DNA from 2 places in the Bacillus sp. BACIII genome. Region 2 is predicted to be linked to the other one. Evidence: a T-box and tRNA genes for the amino acid it is inferred to sense, from the RefSeq annotation. Region 2 holds a T-box; the other holds one or more tRNA genes.
What was found. The T-box of region 2 lies ahead of ACXN9U_RS01935 (valine--tRNA ligase). A T-box ahead of a tRNA ligase gene usually reads a tRNA of that ligase, here a tRNA-Val.
Positions count from the first base shown of each region.

Region 1: it has a tRNA-Val gene. The T-box ahead of ACXN9U_RS01935 (valine--tRNA ligase) is inferred to sense a tRNA for this amino acid. The anticodon was not compared.

Region 1 is NZ_CM174437.1:2,781,849-2,789,928, forward strand. Features, by position in the region: gene cdaR (CdaA regulatory protein CdaR) at 1-390, opposite strand, end outside; gene cdaA (diadenylate cyclase CdaA) at 383-1,204, opposite strand; gene rsiW (anti-sigma-W factor RsiW) at 1,379-1,996, opposite strand; gene sigW (RNA polymerase sigma factor SigW) at 2,010-2,573, opposite strand; tRNA gene ACXN9U_RS13470 (tRNA-Gln) at 2,804-2,875, opposite strand; tRNA gene ACXN9U_RS13475 (tRNA-Tyr) at 2,880-2,964, opposite strand; tRNA gene ACXN9U_RS13480 (tRNA-Thr) at 2,983-3,055, opposite strand; tRNA gene ACXN9U_RS13485 (tRNA-Val) at 3,061-3,136, opposite strand; tRNA gene ACXN9U_RS13490 (tRNA-Glu) at 3,140-3,211, opposite strand; gene ACXN9U_RS13495 (2-thiouracil desulfurase family protein) at 3,392-3,844, shown strand; gene ACXN9U_RS13500 (GNAT family N-acetyltransferase) at 3,862-4,338, shown strand; gene murQ (N-acetylmuramic acid 6-phosphate etherase) at 4,418-5,347, shown strand; gene ACXN9U_RS13510 (PTS transporter subunit EIIC) at 5,486-6,853, shown strand; gene pbp4b (penicillin binding protein PBP4B) at 6,872-8,080, shown strand, end outside.
Region 2 is NZ_CM174437.1:362,143-370,222, forward strand. Features, by position in the region: gene ysxE (spore coat protein YsxE) at 1-630, shown strand, start outside; gene ACXN9U_RS01930 (hypothetical protein) at 645-836, opposite strand; T-box leader at 1,008-1,229, shown strand; gene ACXN9U_RS01935 (valine--tRNA ligase) at 1,288-3,930, shown strand; gene ACXN9U_RS01940 (bifunctional folylpolyglutamate synthase/dihydrofolate synthase) at 3,989-5,281, shown strand; gene ACXN9U_RS01945 (prepilin peptidase) at 5,421-6,173, shown strand; gene ACXN9U_RS01950 (SPOR domain-containing protein) at 6,300-7,301, shown strand; gene ACXN9U_RS01955 (Maf family protein) at 7,445-8,014, shown strand; gene radC (RadC family protein) at 8,046-8,080, shown strand, end outside.

The DNA of each region.
Region 1 (8,080 bases), 1.5 Mb from region 2:
GACTGACGGGTTAATGGATATCGTCAGTCCGTCCGATACATTTTTCGCCTTCAATTCGACCTTATGAGTCCCGGTCTTCAGCTTGTTCATATCGGCGTATATCTCAAAATTCTTCGTCTGTCTCGCCTTTTTCACCGCGCTTGTCGATCCTTTAATCGTGACATTTACGGTCTGAGGCACGCCGGTGACCACGTAATTCGCTTCATCATAATATGCTTTTACAGGAATATCAGTAAGCGTAGCCTCGTCAGTCGTTGATGTCGGAAAAAAGGATTCCCCCGGCTTTTTCGGAGTCGGCGCCTGGTTGTTGTTAACCGCAACATAAAGCAGGAGCGCAAAGAGCAATGCAATGATCTTTACAGCCCAGCGGTTGTTTAAGAATTTATCCATTTTTCTTGCCCCTCCAGTACCAGCGGTTAGAAGAAGTATCTCTGGCGTTTTTCTTAAACTCAGCTTCAAGCATTTCTTTCAGTGCTTCTTCCGTCAATTCTCTGTGAAGGTCTCCGTTTTTGGCCACGCTGATGGCGCCCGTCTCTTCAGATACGATAATGGTTAAGCTGTCCGTCACTTCACTGATGCCGACAGCCGCTCTGTGCCGCGTCCCCAGCTCCTTTGAAATAAACGGGCTTTCAGAAAGCGGCAGATAACAGGCAGCCGCCGCGATCTCGTTATTTTTCATAATGACCGCTCCATCGTGCAGCGGCGTATTCGGAATGAAGATATTAATCAAAAGCTCCGAGCTGACCTGCGCATTAAGCGGGATGCCCGTCTCAATATAATCGCCCATTCCCGTGTCGCGCTCAATGGCGATGAGGGCGCCGATGCGGCGTTTCGCCATGTAGCTGATTGATTTTGTAATCGCTTCAATTGTCTTATGCTGCGCTTCCTCCACGGGGGTGCCGCTCCTTGAAAAGAACCGGCCCCGTCCGAGCTGTTCAAGCGCCCGTCTCAGCTCAGGCTGGAATATAATAATGATCGCTAAAAATCCCCATGTTATCGCTTGGTCCATCAGCCACTGAAGCGTACTGAGTCCCAAATATGAACTGGCCATCCGGACCAACACGATGACGACGATCCCTTTTAAAAGCTGAACCGCCTTCGTTCCGCGTATGACCATGATTAATTTATATATCACATACCAAACAAGGAGAATATCAACGGCATTGCCGAGGTATTGCAAAAATGGGATGTCCTCAAAAGCCATTTCCTCGTCCTCCAAGAATTCAGTCATTTCGTTTTTTGTTATGAATTGTGCTGCATGAGCAATATGTACATCATATAGCGTGCTCATTATACCACATTTTGATTTATCAAGTGAAATCAGCCAGCGCGGTGCTGCGTAAAAAAAGAGTAAAGCGATTATACGCTTTACTCATCTTTAATCGGAGTCTAAAGCACTCACGACGCCCTGACCCGCTGTTTTCAGTTCGTACCAGACCCAGTCAAACAATTCGTTAATTTCTTCAATCTGCCCGGTGACTTGTCCGGCTGAGGCCATGTATTTTTCTCCGTTAACCACGGTCACGTTGCCGTCGACTTTCCCTTTAATGACCAGCTTGCCGTTTTTTACTGTGACATCGCCCTTTACGGTCTCGCCTTCAGGGACGGTGACCGTGTGATTCTGCACGACAAGGTTCGGCTGCTTTGACACACTGAAATTGTGGTCGTTATGCCAGCTGTTGAAAAAACCGCCGCCCATTAAAATCACAAAAACCGCCGCGGCTGCAATTATCGGATGAGTTTTGATCCATCGTTTTACAGAAGCGCGTTTTTTCTCTTTTGGAAGATTCGCCATAACTTTGACAGTAAAATCAGCAGGGGCTGTGACATGCGATGTGCTCCGGACGAGCGCTACGGATTTCTCCATTTCATGAAAATGCCGTTTGCAATTCCCGCATGACCGCAAATGTTGTTTTAATACGTCTTCATCTTCAGGAAGGATATCTCCATCAAGATGCTTATGCATAAGCTGCACGATCTGTTCAGGACAGCTCATTTCATCACCCCACTTAAAGATCCCTTAATTGTTTTCTAAGAGCCTCTCTGCCTCTGTGTATCCTTGTCTTGACGGTGCCGACAGGGATATTCAGAATCTCCCCGATTTCAATTAAAGAGAGTTCATCAATATACTTTAATACAATAACCGTTCTGTACTTGTCAGGCAGCTTTAAAATCTTTTTCTGAATTGTGTCCGACAGCTCCAATGACAATACGGCGTCTTCAGGGAGAACCCCGTCCGCAGCGATCTGCGAATACATCGTCAGCCCCTCTGCACCCGCCACTTCTGCGTCCAGATAATAATCAGGCTTTTTCTTGCGGATACGGTCAATAGTCAGGTTGGTCGCAATTCTGTAAAGCCACGTTGAAAACTTTCTGTTGATGTCGAAACTGTCGATATTGACATACGCTCTGATGAAAGCTTCCTGCGCAATATCTTCCGCTTCGTGGACATTGCCGAGCATGCGGTAGCAAAGCTGGTAAATCTTATCTTTATAAAGGTCAACGATTTCCGCAAACGCATTTTGATCGCCTTTTTTGACTTGCTTGATTCTTTTTTTAATCAGGTTTTCCATGTTTTATCTTACCTCTGCCCTTCACCGGTCTGTATCTATACGTTGATTGTTTTAAAAGGTTTCATTTTTTTATTACATTTATTTTACCAAATTTCAGGCAGGGTGTAGATGGAAAATACAGAATATACTGCCTTAACAGCAGCTTAAAAATAGTATATCTGATGAACAATCAGAATTCGAGAAAAAATACCGATAAAAAAAAGACACCCTTATACAAAAGGTGTCTGAGACTGGGCTAGCTGGATTCGAACCAACGCATGACGGAGTCAAAGTCCGTTGCCTTACCGCTTGGCTATAGCCCAAAAATGGTGGAGGGGGGCAGATTCGAACTGCCGAACCCTGAGGGAGCGGATTTACAGTCCGCCGCGTTTAGCCACTTCGCTACCCCTCCGTATTTTTTGGAAAACAGTGCCGGCCAGAGGACTTGAACCCCCAACCTACTGATTACAAGTCAGTTGCTCTACCAATTGAGCTAGGCCGGCAAATATGGTGGAGGATGACGGGCTCGAACCGCCGACCCTCTGCTTGTAAGGCAGATGCTCTCCCAGCTGAGCTAATCCTCCATATGACCCGTACGGGATTCGAACCCGTGTTACCGCCGTGAAAGGGCGGTGTCTTAACCGCTTGACCAACGGGCCGTTGTGTCCGCGTCGAGCTGACAAAAGTTATTATATACAGGTTATACCCCTTTTGTAAAGAGAAAATTTATTTTTTTTATTTTCAAACTTTTTTACCCGTTTTTTAACTGAAAAACTCGTCCCTTCTCTCTTATTTCATTTAAGATGAAAGTATCAAAATATTGAAGGGAATGGACACAGATGATCTTAGTCAGCTCTTGTCTCGGCGGTATCGAATGCAGGTATAACGGCTCCCACGCCGCGTCGGAAAAAATCCGCAGACTCGTAGAGGAAAAGAAAGCTGTTATGGTCTGCCCCGAACTTTTGGGCGGCTTCACCACTCCCCGCGAACCGGCGGAAATCATCGGCGGCACGGGCGAAGACGTGCTGAACGGAACAGCAAGAATTGTAACGGCATCAGGTGAAGACGTTACATCTTTATATATAGACGGAGCGGAAAAAACGTTAGCATACGCAAAAGAAATAGGCGCCGCAACGGTCATCCTTAAAGAAAACAGTCCGTCCTGCGGCAGCAGCTTCATCTATGACGGCACTTTCTCCGGGAAAAAGATAATCGGGGACGGCATCACTTCCGCTCTATTAAAACGGGCAGGCTGCCGCGTGTTATCAGAAAATGAACTGGATCAACTATAAAAAGGAGAGTAGATATCATGGTTGCAGCCCTATCCTTTTATAAACCGGAGCATGCAGACGGCCTGAACGGGTTTGTACTCAGTGAAGAAGATAAAATGTTCACAGCTCTCCCGAAGGATGTACTGCCGCAGGCTCTTGTCATCCGGGAGCGCTATCCTACAGTCGTTTTAAAAGAAGACACCCCCGTCGGTTTTTTCATTTTACATACCTCAAAGGAAACCATAGCTCCATATTCGAACAGCGTGTCTGCCATTTTACTGAGCGCACTGTCCATAGATGCGCGGCAGCAAGGAAAAGGTTATGCCAAACAAGCGATGCTGCAGCTCCCCGCTTTTGCCGCAAATTATTTTCCTTGGTGTGACGAAATCGTGCTTGCAGTGAACCATCGCAATCATCGCGCAAAGAACCTGTACCAGTCTTCCGGTTTTATTGATAAAGGGCGTCGCAGGATCGGCCCCATCGGCGAACAGCACATTCTGCATCTTTTTTTGTGAAAGCGTTTGATTTTTTTCTTGAAACATATATTCAGAAGCCCATATACTTCAAGTAATAACGACTTGGGAGGGTACATTCATGACAGACCGGCTTAACATTCACAGATTGACCACAGAAACAAGAAACCCGCAGGCCGCTTCAATCCATCAAGCAGACACGATGGAAATCCTCCGCATCATTAACCAAGAGGACTTCAAAGTGGCGGACGCCGTTCAGCAGGTGCTGCCTGACATTGAAATTGCCGTTCAATTTGCCCATCAGTCTTTGCGGCGAAACGGCAGGCTGATTTATGCGGGAGCGGGCACAAGCGGCAGGCTTGGTGTACTTGATGCGGTTGAATGCCCGCCTACATACAGCGTAAGTCCCGGCACCGTCATCGGTCTGATGGCCGGAGGGGCAGACGCCTTTTTGCAAGCGGCTGAAGGTATAGAAGACAGCGAGGAAACCGGCGCTCTCGATCTCAAAACGATCGGCCTTACCGCTGAAGACACCGTGATCGCCATCGCTGCAAGCGGGCGCACACCGTATGCGGCCGGTGCGCTGAAATACGCAAAAACAATCGGCGCCAAAACAGTCGCGCTCACATGCAATAAGCACTCATTGATCAGTACCTTTGCCGATCACAGCATTGAAGTCGTCGTCGGCCCCGAAGTGATTACAGGGTCAACACGAATGAAAGCCGCAACAGCACATAAAATGATTCTGAATATGATTTCCACGGCCGTGATGATCAAAAGCGGCAAAGTGTACGAAAATTTAATGGTGGACGTTCATGTCAGCAACGAAAAATTGAAAGAACGGGCAATCGGCATTATCCAAAGCATTACGGGCGTTCCGTACGATAAAGCAAAAGAGACCCTTGAGGCCGCAGACAGCCATGTCAAAACGGCAATCGTCATGCTGAAGACGAATTCGGACAAAACACACGCGAAAGCACTGCTCGAAGAATCGGAAGGCTTCATTGACAAAGCCATAGAACAGCATGTTTCAAGCGAAACAAATCGCTGATCATTCTTTTGGCTCCGTCACTGATCATCATGTGCCTTTTACCAGCCCGCGCCGTTTTCATGATCGGCGCAGGCGCTTTCAGGACGCGTTTCAGGCACAGCTCCGCGGGAAAAATGGTACGGAAAGAGGAGGGTCTTCATGAGCAAAGAGGCATTTTATCAGTCGCTGGCCAAAGATATTCTGGACAACTGCGGCGGTTCATCGAATATTTCGGGCTTTACCCACTGTATGACACGCCTGAGAATTACGCCTTTAGATCAGGACAAAACGGATATTGAAGCGCTGAAGCGGCTTGACGGAGTAATAGGCGTCGTCGAAGCCGAAACACTGCAGATCATTCTCGGCACGGGTGTCGTCAATCATGTCGCCGACGCTTTCGCAAAACTGGTGTCACCCGGAAAAAACATTGATTTAAAAGAAGCCGCCTCACGGAAAAAAGCCGATCTCAACAGAAAAAACACAACACCCATCACACTGCTTCTAAGAAAAATATCAAGCATCTTCATTCCTCTTATTCCCGCACTCATTGCATCAGGTTTAATCACCGGCATGACGAAAGCCGTCATTCAGGCCGGCTGGCTCCCGAAAGAATCTCAAATCGCACTTATTTTAACGGTTATCGGTTCAGGCTTATTCGCTTACCTCGGCGTCCTTGTCGGTATCAATGCGGCGAAGGAATTCGGCGGAACACCCGCGATGGGCGGCCTTGCAGGCATATTGATCTTAAACCCCGAGATCGCCAATATCAGTTTGTTCGGAGAGAATCTGCTCCCGGGCAGGGGAGGTTTAATCGGCGTTCTTTTCGCTGCGATTTTTATCGCTTATACCGAACGGTTTATCAGAAAGTATGTCCATCAATCCATCGACATTATCGTCACGCCAACTTTGTCTTTGCTCATCACCGGACTGGTGACATATGTCATCTTCATCCCTGCAGGCGGTTTTATTTCTGATTTGATTACATCAGGTTTATTGTCGCTGCTGAATGTCGGGGGAGTGCTGTCGGGATTTGTATTAGGAGCCGCCTTCCTGCCGCTTGTCATCACCGGCCTGCATCAAGGCTTGACTCCCGTGCATTTGGAACTCATCCGATCCATCGGGGATGACCCGCTTCTGCCGATTCTCGCAATGGGAGGCGCAGGTCAAGTAGGCGCGGCCTTCGCCATCTTTATGAAAACAAAAAAAGCCTCATTGAAAAGAGCGATTGGAGGCGGACTTCCATCCGGTCTGCTCGGAATCGGGGAGCCGCTCATCTTCGGCGTCACACTCCCGCTCGGCCGGCCGTTTTTAACAGCGTGTTTAGGGGCGGGTATCGGAGGCGCCTTTCAAGCTCATTTTCAAGTAGCGACTTTTTCAATCGGTGTCTCCGGCCTTCCGCTCTCTTTTCTCGTACAGCCGGCTCAAATCGTTTTGTATATCATCGGTCTCTTCATCTCTTATGCGGCGGGCTTTGTCTTCACCTATGCTTTCGGATTTAAGGATGACATGGCTGCTGAATTTGAATAAGCCGGGAGGGAACAGAATATGAAAACACTGGCAGCCGCCGTACTCACCATGGTCATCAGCCTCTCTTTTCTGCCGCAGCACAAAGCCGGAGCCCAATCTAAATTATACGACACAGCAAAACTCAGAAAGGTTGATCAAATGATTGAAAAAGACATCGCAGCAGGATTCCCGGGAGCCGTCCTCGTCGTCGTAAAGGACGGACGGGTGATCAAAAAGAAAGCATACGGCTACAGCAAAAAATATGACGGGAACAGCCTTTTATCCCGTCCGAAAAAAATGAAAACATCAACCATGTTTGATTTAGCTTCCAACACAAAAATGTTTGCGGCGAATTTTGCATTACAGCGCCTCGTCAGCCAGGGAAAGCTGGATGTGTATCAAAAAGTCTCGGCTTACCTTCCCGATTTCAAAGACAGGAAAAGCGATCCGATAGAAGGAAAAGACCGCATACGCGTCATTGATGTGCTGCAGCATCAATCCGGTCTGCCGGCAAGCTTTTATTTTTATAAGCCGGACACCGCAGGCCCTTTTTATTCACAAGAACGGGACAAAACGATTCGTTTTCTCACCCGGATCCCGCTTGAATACAAATCGGGAACAAAACACGTATACAGCGATATCGGTTACATGCTGCTCGGCTGCATCATTGAAAACATAACCGGAAAAACCCTTGATGCCTATGCGGAACAAGAACTGTACAAACCGCTGAAACTGACGCACACACTGTTTAACCCGCTGCAAAAAGGCTTCAAAGAAAAAGCATTCGCAGCTACTGAACGTTTAGGCAACACACGTGACGGGGTTATCCATTTTCCTCATATCAGGACGTATACGCTGCAAGGGGAGGTTCATGACGAAAAAGCATTTTACTCAATGGGAGGGGTGTCCGGCCATGCAGGACTGTTTTCAAGGGCTGATGACATGGCCGTCCTACTGCAAGTCATGCTGAACGGCGGCAGTTACAAACACGTTTCTCTCTTCACTCGGCAAACGGCCGATCTGTTCACAACAGCGGCATCCTCTGACCCGACTTTCGCTCTTGGCTGGCGGAAAAACGGCAGCCCTGATATGGAGTGGATGTTCGGCCCTTATGCAAGCAGGCAGGCTTACGGCCATACCGGATGGACCGGCACCGTCACGATCATTGACCCCGCTTATCATCTCGGGATCGCGCTTTTGACCAACAAAAAGCATTCCCCCGTCGTCAGCCCCGGTGAAAATCCGAAT
Region 2 (8,080 bases):
GAACTGACGAAAAGAGATTGGGAAAATGATAAGCTCGTCTATGAACAATTTGCCGACCGGGCGGAAAAAGAGTGGTACCTTTCTCCTTTTGAATTGCAGGCTGTTACGTATCTTACAGAAACGGTTTCAGCCGTTAATTTTGCTCTTGAACGTCTGGAAGAATGGTTTGACGCGGCAAAGGATCATGACAAAACGAGAGCGGTGATCAATCACGGCAGCTTATCGAGCCGCCATTTTCTATATAATGATGTGGGAACGGGCTTTTTTACAAATTTCGAGAAAGCCGGGCTCGGACCTCCGCAAAATGATCTGCTCGGCTTTTACTCCAGAATGTTCAGAAGCTATCCGAAAGCGTGTCCGGAGTGCCTTGAATGGTTTTATACGTATCACAAATCATTCCCCCTCCGTGAAGCGGAAATCAGCCTGTTTCTCAGCTATATGGCTTATCCGAGCGGCATGTACAAAGTGCTGAAACGGTATCAAACCGCCCAAAGGGGTTCTGAGAAAGAAGAGTGCACGCAGTTATTAAGAGCGTTTTGGCAGATGAAAAATGTTGAACCTTTTCTCATGAAGGTGTATCAGATTGAGCAGGAGAAAAAAAGAAAGGCGGAAAACGAGTCCTCTTCATAGCGGGACTCGTTTTTTTATATCCATTCCAAATGCAGGGCGCACGCTAAAAACAGCAGGATGGCAAGCAGCAGGACGTCAAAAGTCGTCGGAAAGAAAATCGTCCTGATCCCCTGAAAGATCGTAATCGGTATAATGACTTGCGCTGATACAAGGCGGACCTGTCTGGCCCACGGGGGGAGCGAATAAGAATTGAATTTTTTTCTCACGGCAATTCCTCCTTACATTCGCCTTTCTTTGTATCGTATGTGAGGGAAAGGGCGGGGTGCATGCCCATTTATGTATGACGGCAGCGGTTTTTGGAAAAGATGATTGACGAAACAAAAACACTTTTACTATAATAAAGAACATAATAAATAAGATCATGAGCTGATATAAATACACCTGCTTTGAACGGGAAGAGTACAAGAAAGACGCATGAAGAGAGAGAAGCTATTGTGCTGAAAGGCTTCTTATGCCGTCTCATTGGAAGGTCGCCCGGGAGCATAATTTCTTGAACATACAGTAGAGAAATTCGGGCCGCACCCGTTATCCGTTTAAGTGCATGAACAAATCTGTTCATGAAAAAAGGTGGTACCGCGAAAGAGCTTTTCGTCCTTTATCAGGATGAAGGCTCTTTTTTAGTTGCTCAGCCATTTCTAAACATGCTGGAGGGTTATCATGGATACAAACGAACAAACAATGCCGACAAAATATGATCCGTCTGCGATTGAAAAAGGCCGCTATGATTTTTGGCTGAAAGGAAAATATTTTGAAGCGGGCGGCGATCAAACGAAACAGCCGTATTCTGTCGTCATTCCGCCGCCGAACGTGACGGGCAGGCTGCACCTCGGTCATGCGTGGGATACGACGCTGCAAGATATCGTTACGCGTATGAAACGCATGCAGGGCTATGACGTGCTCTGGCTTCCGGGTATGGATCACGCCGGGATTGCCACTCAGGCAAAAGTCGAAGCGAAACTCCGCGAACAGGGTACAAGCCGTTATGACCTTGGCCGCGAAAAGTTTCTTGAAGAAACGTGGAAGTGGAAGGAAGAGTACGCTGATTTCATCCGCAGCCAATGGGCCAAAATGGGGCTCGGGCTCGATTATTCGCGCGAACGTTTCACTCTTGATGAAGGGCTGAACAAAGCCGTGCGTGAAGTATTCGTCAAATTGTACGAAAAAGGTTTGATTTACAGAGGCGAATATATCATCAACTGGGACCCTGCCACAAAAACGGCTTTGTCCGATATTGAAGTGATTTACAAAGACGTACAGGGCGCGTTTTATCATTTGCGCTATCCGTTAGCAGACGGTTCAGGCTCAATTGAAATCGCGACCACCCGTCCGGAAACGATGCTTGGCGACACGGCTGTCGCGGTTCATCCTGAAGATGAGCGCTACAAGCACTTAATCGGCAAAACGGTGATTCTGCCGATTACAAACCGCGAAATTCCGATCGTCGGCGATGATTACGTTGACATGGAATTCGGATCAGGAGCCGTTAAAATCACGCCTGCCCATGACCCGAATGACTTTGAACTCGGAAACCGCCACAATTTAGAACGGATTCTCGTCATGAACGAAGACGGTACAATGAATGAAAAAGCGCTGCAATATAACGGCATGGACCGGTTTGAATGCCGCAAAAAACTCGTCAAAGACCTTCAGGAGACAGGCGTTCTCTTTAAAATCGAAGACCATATGCATTCAGTCGGACACAGTGAGAGAAGCGGCGCCGTTGTTGAGCCGTACCTGTCCACACAATGGTTTGTCAAAATGCAGCCGCTGGCCGATGCGGCGGTGGACCTTCAGTCGAAAGAAGAGAAAGTTCACTTCGTTCCTGACCGTTTCGAGAAAACGTACCTGCACTGGATGGAAAACATCCGTGATTGGTGTATTTCCCGTCAGCTTTGGTGGGGCCACCGCATTCCGGCTTGGTATCATAAAGAAACAAAAGAAGTGTATGTCGGCCTTGAAGCGCCTGAGGACAGCGAAAATTGGGAACAGGATTCAGACGTGCTTGATACATGGTTCAGCTCCGCGCTGTGGCCGTTTTCTACAATGGGCTGGCCTGATGAAAATGCTGAAGACTTTAAGCGTTATTACTCAACCGATGTGCTTGTGACAGGGTATGACATCATCTTCTTCTGGGTATCCCGGATGATTTTCCAAGGTCTTGAGTTTACCGGCGAGCGCCCGTTCAAAGACGTGCTGATCCACGGCTTAATCCGTGACGAGCAGGGCAGAAAAATGAGTAAATCCCTTGGGAACGGCGTTGATCCGATGGATGTCATCGACAAGTACGGAGCAGATTCACTGCGCTATTTCCTGGCAACCGGAAGCTCACCTGGACAGGATCTCCGTTTCAGCTATGAAAAAGTGGAATCCACATGGAATTTCGCAAATAAAATTTGGAACGCTTCCCGTTTTGCTTTAATGAACATGGACGGCATGACGTATGACGAACTTGATCTGTCCGGTGAAAAATCAGTTGCTGATAAGTGGATTCTTACAAGACTGAATGAAACGATTGAAGACGTTACCCAGCTTGCGGATCGTTATGAATTCGGTGAAGTCGGACGCCATCTGTACAACTTTATCTGGGATGATGTGTGCGACTGGTATATCGAAATGGCGAAGCTTCCGCTGTACGGGGAAGATGAAGCGGCGAAGAAAACAACCCGCTCTGTTCTTGCTTACGTGCTTGACCAGACGATGCGTCTTCTGCACCCGTTTATGCCGTTCTTAACAGAGGAGATCTGGCAGCACCTTCCTCATGAAGGCGAGTCAATCACGATCAGTTCTTGGCCTGTTCCGGTAGCAGAACATACGGACAAAGAGGCAGCGGCGGATATGAAACTGCTTGTTGAATTAATCCGTTCTGTCCGCAATATCCGAAGCGAAGTTAACACACCGATGAGCAAACAGGTTGAACTTTACATTAAAACATCTACGGAAGAAATTGCCGGACGCCTTGAGAAGAACCGTTCTTACGTTGAGCGTTTCACGAATCCGAGCACGCTGAAAATCGGGACGGATATCACCGCGGCAGACAAAGCGATGACAGCGGTCGTCACCGGAGCGGAAGTGATTCTGCCGCTTGAAGGGCTGATTAACATCGATGAGGAAATCGCCCGTCTGCAAAAAGAATTCGACAAGCTGACAAAAGAAGTCGAACGCGTTCAGAAAAAACTCGGCAACGAAGGATTCATCAAAAAAGCTCCTGAGCAAGTCATTGAAGAAGAACGCGCAAAAGAGAAAGACTACACGGCAAAACGCGAAGCTGTCCGGCAGCGGATCGCAGAGCTGAAAGGCTGATAAAACAGCGGGGCGGTTTCCTAAGAAACCGCCTTGTTGTATAAAAGAGGGGATTTCATTGTTTAATACGTACAAAGAAGCGATCAGCTGGATTCACGGCAGACTCAAGTTCGGCGTTAAGCCTGGCCTTCTCCGTATGGAAAGGCTGATGGAAAAATTAGAACATCCGGAAAAGAATATTCGCGCCATTCATGTGGCGGGCACAAACGGCAAAGGCTCCACCGTCTCTTTTATCCGTTCCGTGCTTCAAGAAGCCGGTTATACGGTCGGCACATTCACATCTCCCTACATCATTACGTTCAATGAGCGTATCAGCGTAAACGGCACGCCGATTTCTGATGAGGAATGGAGAGCGCTCGTTAATGAAATCAAACCGATAGTCGATGAGATTGATAAAACCGATGCCGGAACGGTGACAGAATTTGAAATCATTACAGCGTGTTCATTTTTATATTTTGCGAAGCGGGATGATATCGATTTTGTCATTTTTGAAGCGGGGCTCGGCGGCACATTCGATTCAACCAATATTGTGAAACCGCTTTTGTCGGTCATTACAAGCATCGGACATGACCATATGGCGATTTTAGGCAATACCATCGAGGAGATCGCCGGGCAGAAAGCCGGTATTATTAAAAAAGCCATTCCGGTCATTACAGGTGTCAATCAGCCGGAAGCACTCGGCGTTATTGAAGCGGAGGCCGAAGAAAAGCAGGCTCCGTGCCAGTCGCTATATAAAACATGCAGACTGTTTAATGGTGCGGCGCTTCCGTCCGGCGAAAGCTTCTCGCTGGAAACGGAAACGAAATGTTATGAGGACGTTCAAACGTCGCTGATCGGCATTCATCAAAGGCAGAATGCGGCCTTGGCGATATTGGCTGCTGAATGGCTGAATCGCCTGAAAATCACAGCCATTTCTGAAGAAGCATTGCGAAACGGTCTGAAAAAAGCTTCATGGCCGGGCCGGTTTGAACGGCTTCAAAGCCGCCCTTTAGTGTTTGCGGACGGCGCCCATAATGAAGAAGGCGTTAATACGCTGACAGAAACGATCAGGCAGCGATTTGCCGATAAAAACGTCCATGTCGTATTCAGCGCTTTAAAAGACAAACCGTATCAGGAAATGATTAAAAAGCTTGAAACCGAAGCGGATTCCATTCATTTTGCGTCATTTGACTTTCCGCGTGCCGCAAGCGCCGAAGACCTTTACAATGCAAGCAGTCTTGCGGATAAGAGCTTTGATGAGAATCCGGACAGTGTGAAAGAGTGGATAGAACAAAAAGACGGAGCGGATGATGTCATCATCATTACCGGTTCCTTATACTTTATTTCCGAAATGAGAAAGCGGCTGATCTGACAGCCCCTGGAACACCCGGCAAGCCATTTTACGGTTTTGCCGGGTGTTTTTATGAGGAAAACACATTTTCAGCCATTTCAGGCATGGTATTTTTCTATGCTACAATCTGAGCCAGATTGATAGAAAAGGTGTGGTCTGAGTGCTTTTCATTCTGTTTGTTCTCGGTCTGATTTTCGGTTCTTTTTTTTATACAGTCGCATGCCGTATTCCGCTTCGAATCTCGGTTATTTCGCCGCGCTCATCCTGTTCGTTCTGCGGCTTGCCGCTCTCTTGGGGGGAGCTTGTGCCCGTTGTTTCCTATATCTTGCAAAGAGGGAGATGCAGACACTGCCGTGAGAAGCTGTCAGTGATGTATCCGGCGGCGGAATGCTGGACGGCATGTTTATTCACGGCTGCCGGTATCCATTTCGGTTTCTCAAAAGAGCTGCTAATCGCGCTGTTATTTTTGTCTCTGCTGATGATTGTGACTGTGACGGATCTGCAATATATGCTGATTCCTGACAAAGTTCTGCTGTTTTTTCTTCCGCTTTTTATCGTCGGCCGTATTTTTTCTCCGCTGGATTCATGGTATGCGGGGGTTGCCGGAGCTGTTTGCGGATTTGCTCTGCTTGTTTTTATCATGTTTGTCAGTAAAGGAGGCATCGGCGCAGGTGATGTGAAGCTGTTTGGAGTGATCGGACTTGCGCTCGGCGTGAAGCTTGTCCTTATTGCATTCTTTCTTTCCGTTATAATCGGAGCCGTATACGGTATGTGCGCCGCAGCGGGAGGCAGGCTTGGTAAAAAGCAGCCTTTCCCGTTTGCGCCGGCCATCGCAGCCGGGAGCGCTGTAAGTTACTTTTACGGTGAAGAGCTGTTCGCGTTTTACATCACACTCGCTTCAGGCGGGGCTTGAAAAATTTGGCGAACGTTTTTTGGACAAGACGACAAAAGTCTTGTTCTTTTTTTTTACGCCTATGCTAAAGTGTGAACCATGATCAGTTCAAGGTACGGCCAAGACGAATGCAAGGGGGAAGAGACGTTGAAAAAAAGGAAAAGCAAAAAGAACAGCAAAGCCAAAAACGATGCCCTTAAAGTAACGATTAACGGAAAAGAAGAAACGATGTATGGACAAGAAGATGTGAATGAAGGCGGGGAGAAAACCGTCACATTTTCAAATTGGGAAGAAACAAAGAAGGCGGAGCAGGAGATTGCAGCATCTCATGAAGATCCGAAAGAAGAAGACTTCAATTGGGATGATGAGAAGAATCATGAGGTATTTGAAGACGATCCGAAAGTCGTCCCGCCATACCAGAAGAAAAACACGGGTCCTCATTTTCCGAAAAAGAAGCAGCCGTCTTCTCCAGTAAAAAAAGCGGTCACGACAATTGCTGTTGCGGCTGTTTTAGGCACCGGCCTCGGCCTTGTCGCCTTAAATATGTCGGGAAGTAAAGAAGCCTCCGCCCCCGCATCCGCTGACAAAGGTTCACAAGGACAGACGGTGAAAGCGGGAGACGTTTCAAAAGACAAATCAGAAACAAATGGCACAGGAAACGCGGAACAGTCAGACGGAAACTATAAAACATTTGCGGTGCAGGCCGGAAAATTTTCATCAGAAAAAGGAGCGCAAACGCTTGTTGACCAGCTGACTGAAAAAGGATACTCGGCTGTCTCTCTGGCAAAAGAAGACGGGTACACATACGTGATCGCCGGTCTTGCAGCGGAAAAAAGCTTATCACAGCAATTGGGCCAGACGCTGATAGACCATGATTTTGAGGCTTGGGGCGGAAAAGAGCTCAGCTTTGCGGTCGATTCAGGGTTGGAAGGCTCTTTTAAACAAGCATCTGAGCTCTCGGCCAAAGCGATTACGGGCAAAGACATTTCAAAAGCGGATGTGGCTGAAGCAGCGAAAGCCGCAGACGGCGCAGACGCCGCTGACAAAAAGCAGAAAGAGGCCGTGCTTCAAGCGCTGAAAGAACTGGAAACGTCCGGTTCCGAATCCGGCTGGAAAGCCCAAAAAAAGCTTCTAAGCGTTGTGAAATAATAATCTCTCAATTCCCGTCATCCGGCGGGATTTTTTATTTTGTCATCAAAAAGTTATTTTTCTGAAATTGTGGTTGCCCGTTTGATTTGGTAGGATAGACAAGTATCTTTTTTTCTTAAGCAAACCCTGAAAGGATGACAAGCATGACAAAACGCTTAATACTCGCATCACAATCTCCGCGAAGAAAAGAACTCCTTAATCTTCTTCAGATTCCTTACAGCATTATTGCGAGCCGCACAGATGAAAAATTAAATCGAAACCTTTCGCCGGAAGAAAACGTCCAATGTTTGGCCGAGCAAAAAGCCGGTGTTGTATTGGCCGAAAATCCCGATGCAGCCGTTATCGGCGCTGACACGATGGTGTGCATAGACGGCGAGTGCCTCGGCAAACCGCGTGACAGAGAAGAAGCGGCACGCATGCTGCGGAGGCTTTCCGGCCGAAGCCATCAAGTCATTACGGCGGTCAGCATTCAGACGCATGACCGGAAAGAAACGTTCTGTGACACGACGGAAGTCACGTTTTGGCCGCTCAGTGAAGACGAAATACAGCTCTACATTGAAACTAAAGAACCGATGGATAAAGCAGGTGCATACGGCATCCAAGGAAAAGGCGCGCTTTTAGTGAAAAAAATAGACGGTGATTTCTATTCTGTCGTCGGGCTTCCTGTCGCTAAAACAATGAGAGCCCTGAAAGAATTTAATATAAAAGCTTGATGTTCAAACCGGGAAGGGGAACAAGGAGGGGTTGATCATCCGTGATCTGCCGTTAAAATTAAGAGA